DNA from 2 places in the Candidatus Symbiobacter mobilis CR genome. Region 1 is predicted to be linked to the other one. Evidence: predicted binding sites of a transcription regulator. Region 1 holds the regulator's gene; the other holds the start of a gene.
What was found. Region 1 encodes sigma-54, which starts transcription at its own class of promoters, with help from an activator protein. Its sites were predicted from a motif close to TGGCANGNAANCTGCTTT; they were not measured.
Positions count from the first base shown of each region.

Region 2: a site for sigma-54 is predicted at 1,987-2,004, ahead of glnK (P-II family nitrogen regulator). Genes of this name have one in related genera too.

Region 1 covers NC_022576.1:847,148-850,562, forward strand. Annotated here, with positions in the region: gene pbpG (D-alanyl-D-alanine endopeptidase) at 1-628, shown strand, start outside; gene rpoN (RNA polymerase factor sigma-54) at 683-2,248, opposite strand; gene lptB (LPS export ABC transporter ATP-binding protein) at 2,249-3,040, opposite strand; gene lptA (lipopolysaccharide transport periplasmic protein LptA) at 3,071-3,415, opposite strand, start outside.
Region 2 covers NC_022576.1:1,335,642-1,339,056, forward strand. Annotated here, with positions in the region: gene amt (ammonium transporter) at 1-1,401, opposite strand, end outside; gene glnK (P-II family nitrogen regulator) at 1,554-1,892, opposite strand; gene CENROD_RS05500 (YifB family Mg chelatase-like AAA ATPase) at 2,101-3,415, shown strand, end outside.

The DNA.
Region 1 (3,415 bases):
AGAACGAATCACCATTACCGAAGAAGATAACGATACGGTAAAAGGTACGTCTTCCCGGCTCGTGGTGGGCGCGGAACTCACCCGGGGCGAGCTGCTGCACCTGGCGTTGATGTCCAGCGAGAACCGTGCGGCCCACGCGCTGGCGCGTACTACCCCCGGTGGTGTCCCCGCTTTCGTAGTCAAGATGAACGAAAAAGCGCAGCGACTGGGCATGCGTGACACCAGCTTCGTCGAACCTACGGGTCTCTCCAGCCGGAACCAATCCAGCGCGCATGACCTGGTCAAGCTCGTCGATAACGCGCACCAGCAGCCGCTACTGCGGCAGCTCACCACGTCCCCCCGCCACTATGTGGAAGTGGGGAACCGCGTGCTGGAGTACCACAACACGAATCGCCTGGTCAAAAACCCTTCCTGGAACATCGGACTCCAAAAGACCGGGTACATCGCCGAAGCAGGCCAATGCCTGGTCATGCAAGTGAGAGTCGCCGGGCGGGCATTGATCATGGTGTTCCTGGATTCCGCAGGCAAACTGTCGCGGATCGGCGATGCGGCGCGGGTACGCCATTGGCTGGAAAACACCGGCACGGCCAGCCATCCGTCTGCCCAGGCCCAAGCCCGTCTGGGTTGAGCTACCTGGGTTGCGCGCAACCCAGCCATCGCGACTGCCGTCGCCCCTGCAGTTCTACCAAGGCTTGCGCTGCGGCGCTGGGGGAATGTGTAGCCCTTCGCGGTACTTCGCGACCGTGCGGCGTGCGCAGGCAATGCCCCGTTCCTGCAATTGATCGGCAATTTGGCCGTCACTCAACGGTGCGGCGGGGTTTTCTTCGGCAATCCATTGCTTGATGAGCGCACGCACGGCCGTGCTCGAAGCGCTACTCCCCGATTGGGTTCCCAGCCCGGAGCCGAAAAAGTGCTTCAGCTCGAAGGTGCCCTGGGGGGTGGCGATGTATTTGGCATTGGTCACCCGGCTGATCGTCGACTCGTGCAGGCCCAGTTCATCGGCAATATCGCGCAAGATCAGCGGGCGCATGGCCAGCTCCCCGTGCAACAAGAACCCTTTCTGGTGTTCGACGATGGCCCGGCTAACGCGCAAGATCGTCTCGAAACGCTGCTGCACGTTCTTGACGAACCAGCGTGCTTCTTGCAGGCATTTTTCCAGGCCGCGCACGCCGCCATCGTCCCGAACCCCCGTCCTGTGGCTGCGCAATGCCTGGGCATACAAGGAATGGATGCGCAATTGCGGCACGACTTCCGGGTTGAGCTGCACTTCAAAACGGATCGACCCCGCAACCGTTCCCTCCGCCATTTTGCGAACGACGATCACATCGGGAATGATCGCTGCTCGGCGCACATCGGCAAAACGCCGCCCCGGCTGGGGTTCCAGCTTGGCGATAAGTGCCAAGGCTGCGCGCACGGCATCTTCCCCGGCCTGGCTTGTGGCAACAAGACGCTTGAGATCCTTGCGCGCCAGCCATTCCAGTGGTTGTGTACACAACCGCAACGCCACGTTGACGACCGATCGATCCGGCTCATCGGGTTCTTCCCACAAAGCCTCCAACTGCCAGCGCAAGCATTCCGCCAAGTTGCGCGCCCCAACGCCGATGGGATCAAGGTGGCGCAACAAGTTCCATGCGACCGTGAAATGGTGGCGCAGTGCCTCTGCCACATCGGCATCCCCCTGGCTTAGGGATTGCGCAAGCACGTCGGGATCGTCTTCCAGGTAGCCGTTGTCGTCGAGCGAATCGATCAAAAAACCCAGCGCTGCACGGTCTGCATCCCCGATGCGCAACCGCAGCACTTGCTCGTGCAGATGATCCCGCAAGGTGGGCAGGCTGGCGGCCCATTCCCCGGCTTCGGTGTCGCCGTCGCCAGAATGCACCGCAGCCCCCCAATCCCCGTCTTCGACCGCGACGGAAGCGCCCTCTCCCCAGTCCAGTTCTTCGGAAGTGCCGGAAAGCGCGTTGTCTTCGTCCCGGCGAATGTCTGGTGTATCGCTGGGGGGTGCGTCGGGCAGAGCCTCGGTTCCCTGTACATCTTGGCTGGAACCCGAGCGGGACCCTGCTTCGCCCTCGGAGGCAGGCTCTGCTTCGTCCGAGGCAGCCTGTTCCAGGAAAGGGTTGCTTTCGAGCATCTGCCCGACCTCTTGCTCCAGCTCCGCAGTCGAAAGCTGTAACAAGCGGATCGACTGCTGCAACTGGGGCGTGAGCGCAAGATGCTGCGACACCCGCAGGGAAAGCCCTTGCTGCATTTACATCTTGAAGTGTTCACCCAGGTACACGCGGCGCACCTCGACATCGTCGACGATCTGGGTCGGGGTTCCTTGCGCCAGTACGCAGCCTTCGCTGATGATGTAGGCGTGGTCACAAATCCCCAGCGTTTCTCGCACGTTGTGATCGGTGATGAGCACGCCAATTCCCCGGCTTTTGAGGAGTTGGATGATACGTTGTATCTCGATGACGGCGATCGGATCGACCCCCGCGAAGGGTTCGTCAAGCAGGATGAACCGGGGCTGGGTGGCCAGCGCACGGGCAATTTCCACGCGCCGCCGTTCCCCGCCAGACAGTGCCATCGCCGGGGTATCGACGAGGTGTTCGATGCGCAAATCATGCAGCAACGCGCCCAGTCGCTGTGCAATCGTCGCATCATCGAACGGCTGCCCCTTTGCATCGTGCTGCAATTCGAGCACCGCACGGATGTTGTCCCCCACGTCGAGCCGACGAAAGATCGATGCCTCCTGGGGCAAATAACTCAACCCCAGCCGCGCGCGGCGGTGGATGGGCAAGCGTTCGATCGACACCCCATCAATACGGATGGACCCGGCGCTGGCTCGCACCAGCCCGACGATCATGTAAAACGACGTCGTCTTCCCCGCCCCATTGGGGCCTAACAGGCCCACGACTTCGCCCTCGCAGACCGTCAAGGACACATCACGCACCGCCTTGCGGCTGCCGTAGGACTTTTGCAGATGCTCTGCCTGCAAGCGTCCCCGGCAAGGCTGGGAATCACGTTGCGTAGCATCATGGGCGCCTGCCCTGTCCATCTCGCTAGCTGTGTGTTCCATAGCTAGTGGCTACAGGCCCGGCGCGTCGATGCCGGTGCTACTGCGCAGCAGGATGGGGGCTTGGGTGGGCGTGGCGGGCGCCGAAGCACGGGGGGAGATCATGGCGCGCACCCGGGTTCCGTGGCCCGATCCGACGGCAGATGCAGGGCCAGCGGCGGGCTGCCCAACCAGTTCGAAGCGATCTGCCTCCCCGTCGTAGACGATCATCTGTGCTTCAAAGGCATCGCTCAACACGGCGCCACGGTACTTGCGCAGGCGTGCTCGCTGCCGTAGCGTCACCGTTGTCGTTACGGCGTCGTAGGTGATGGTTTGCGCTTCGCCTTCGACGAATTCGTCGCCCCCTTCGCGGTGCTG
Region 2 (3,415 bases), 490 kb from region 1:
GCTGACCCAGTCGGCCACGTAGCCAGGGCCACCCAGCGCAGGGCTGTTGAAGACCCCAGTCAGCACCGCGCCAAGAATGCCGCAGACACCATGCACGCCGAACACGTCGAGCGAATCGTCCGCGCCAATCATTCTCTTGAGGCCATTGACACCCCACAGCCCGGCCAGCCCGGCGAGGAAGCCGATCACAAGCGCGCCGCCCACGCCGACATTGCCCGCAGCCGGGGTGATGGCGACCAGCCCCGCCACGCAACCCGACGCCGCACCCAGCATCGAGGCCTTGCCGCGCATCAGCGCTTCGCCCAAGGACCAAGACAGCACCGCAGCAGCCGTGGCGCCGAAGGTGTTGATGAAGGCCAGCGCAGCAAAACCGTTGGCTTCCAGCGCAGAACCGGCGTTGAACCCGAACCAGCCTACCCACAGCAGCGAAGCGCCAACCATCGTCATCGTCAGGCTATGAGGAGCCATCGACTCCTTGCCGTAGCCGATGCGCTTGCCGACCATGAGCGCGCCGATCAACCCGGCAACGGCGGCATTGATATGCACCACGGTGCCACCGGCAAAGTCCAGCGCGCCGGATTGCCAGATGTACCCGGCCTTGGCATTCATCGCGTCGACGACTTCCGCTGCGGAATATGCATCCGGGCCCATCCAGAACCACACCATGTGCGCAATCGGCGCGTAGGCAAAGGTGAACCACAGCGCCATGAAGGCCAGCACCGCAGCAAATTTCATGCGCTCTGCAAAAGCCCCGACGATCAACGCGCCGGTGATCCCTGCAAAGGTGGCTTGGAATGCCGCGAAGATGATTTCAGGAATGACGACCCCCTTGCTGAAGGTAGCTCCATTGACGAAGGCACCCGCGACGTTGTCCCAAATGCCGGACATCAGCACCCGGTCAAATCCGCCAAAAAATGCGTTGCCCTCGGTAAATGCCAAGCTATAGCCATACACGAACCACAGCACGACGATCAGCGAGAACGTCATCATCACCTGCATCAGCACGGAGAGCATGTTTTTGGATCGCACCAACCCCCCGTAAAACAATGCCAGCCCTGGGATAGTCATCAGAATGACCAGCAGGGTAGACACCATCATCCAGGCGTTGTCCCCTTTGTCTGGCGTGGGAGCAGGGGGGGCCGCTGCCGGGGCTTCGACCTGTGTTGCCGTAGGGGCTGTAGTAGGGGCTGCCGTAGGGGCTGGCGCCACCACGGGTGCAGGAGGCGCCGTGGACTGCACTGCCGAGGCGGGCATAGCGGCAGTGGAGGCCGCTGCGGATACCGCTGGGGCAGCCTCGGATACTGCCGCAGAGGCTGCCTCGGAGGCAAGAGTTTGGGCGTGGGCGGTACTTCCCCAGACACAAAGGAAAGTCAGGCCCAGGGACACAAGAAGTTTTTTCATTGCTGGTCTCGATGTGGAAAACGGAAGGAAGAACGAAAAACCCGGGGGCGGTACGTCGAAGGTTTCAGGTCAAAAACCAAGTCAACAGGCATAGGCCGCGACGCAACCCGGGAAATCCATCGCAAGGCACGGAGGAATGCGTATAGGAAGGCTTACAGGGCTTCTTTGCCGGTTTCTCCGGTACGGATGCGAACGACCTGTTCGATAGGGGTGACGAAAATTTTTCCGTCGCCGATCTTTCCGGTACGCGCCGCGCTCTCGATCGCGTCGATGACCTGTTCGAGCAGCTCGTCGGCAACGGCAGCCTCGATCTTGACCTTGGGCAGGAAATCGACCACGTATTCGGCGCCCCGGTACAGCTCGGTGTGCCCTTTTTGGCGGCCAAACCCTTTCACTTCGGTGACGGTGACGCCCTGGACACCGACGGCGGAAAGCATTTCCCGCACCTCGTCGAGCTTGAAAGGTTTGATAATGGCAGTGACAAGTTTCATGCAGACTCCTTCGATGAATCAATGGGATAAAAGACCCGTGCGGAACCGCAGCCTTCGCGATTCCGACAACCTTCGAGGGGTTGACCCCGTTACTTAAGCAAGGTTCGTACCAGCCTATGCCCCCTACATTGTCCCCCCGATTGCACCAATGCGGTGCATGGCTATGTTCCTCACGTTGGGGGGTTCTCCCTCGAATGGGACAGCCCGGGTGAGCCTCGCGTTCGTACAAAGCCGGGCGCTGGTGGGGATGGCAGCGCCAGCGGTCACGGTAGAAGTCCACCTGTCCAACGGCCTGCCCAGCTTCACCCTGGTGGGGCTGGCGGATGTCGAAGTGCGGGAAGCGCGCGAGCGGGTTCGCTCGGCCATCCTGAACGCGAACCTGGAATTCCCGCACAACCGGCGCATCATCGTCAACCTGGCCCCGGCCGATCTGCCGAAAGATTCGGGCCGCTTCGACTTGCCCATCGCCGTCGGCATCCTCGCAGCGAGCGGGCAAATCGACGCTGCTCGCATCGCCGGCCACGAATTTGCCGGGGAGCTTTCGCTATCGGCAGAGCTGCGCCCGATTCGCGGCGCGCTCGCCATGGCGCTGGCGTCGTGCTCCGCGCAACCGCCCACGCGCCTGGTATTGCCAACGGCCAGCGCGCAGGAAGCCGCCCTCGTGCCCACGGCCTCGGTCTACGGCGCTGCGCACCTGCTCGACGTGGTGCAGCACTTTGCGGCGCAAGAAGGAAGGATCGCAACGGATGCTCCCATCGGGTGCGAACGTGTGTATCCCCTCCCCACGGCGACTGCGGCTACCTACCCCGATCTCGCTGACGTCAAAGGCCAGGCTGCCGCACGCAGGGCGCTCGAAATCGCCGCAGCAGGGGAACACAGCGTGGTGCTCGTCGGCCCGCCGGGGTCAGGCAAGTCGATGCTGGCCGAACGTTTTGCCGGGCTGTTGCCGCCGATGGACTTGGAGGAATCCTTGCAGTGCGCGGCCATTGCCAGCGTGGGGGGGCAGTTCTCGCTAGAGCACTGGGGTCGACGACCCACGCGCCGCCCGCACCACACGGCCAGCGCCGTGGCCCTGGTCGGCGGAGGTTCCCCACCGCGCCCCGGCGAGATTTCGCTGGCGCACCACGGCGTGCTGTTCCTCGACGAGTTCCCCGAATTCCCCAAAACCGCGCTCGAAGCGCTGCGCGAACCGCTGGAGACGGGGACGATCTCGATTTCCCGCGCTGCGCAACGCTGCGAATTCCCCGCGCGCTTTCAGCTCATCGCTGCGATGAACCCCTGCCCGTGCGGGTACCTGGGTTCGGCGCAAGCGCCGTGCCGATGCACCCCAGACCAGGTGGCGCGCTACCAGGGCAAACTCAGCGGCCCGCTGATGGACCGCATCGACCTGCACGTCGAAGTACCCGCCGTCGATGTGCAAGACCTGCTGCACGCACCCCGCTCCGAATCCAGCGCCAGCGTTCGCGCTCGGTGCCTCGCAGCCCGGGAACGCGCGCTGGCGCGGCAAGGCAAGCCCAACCGTT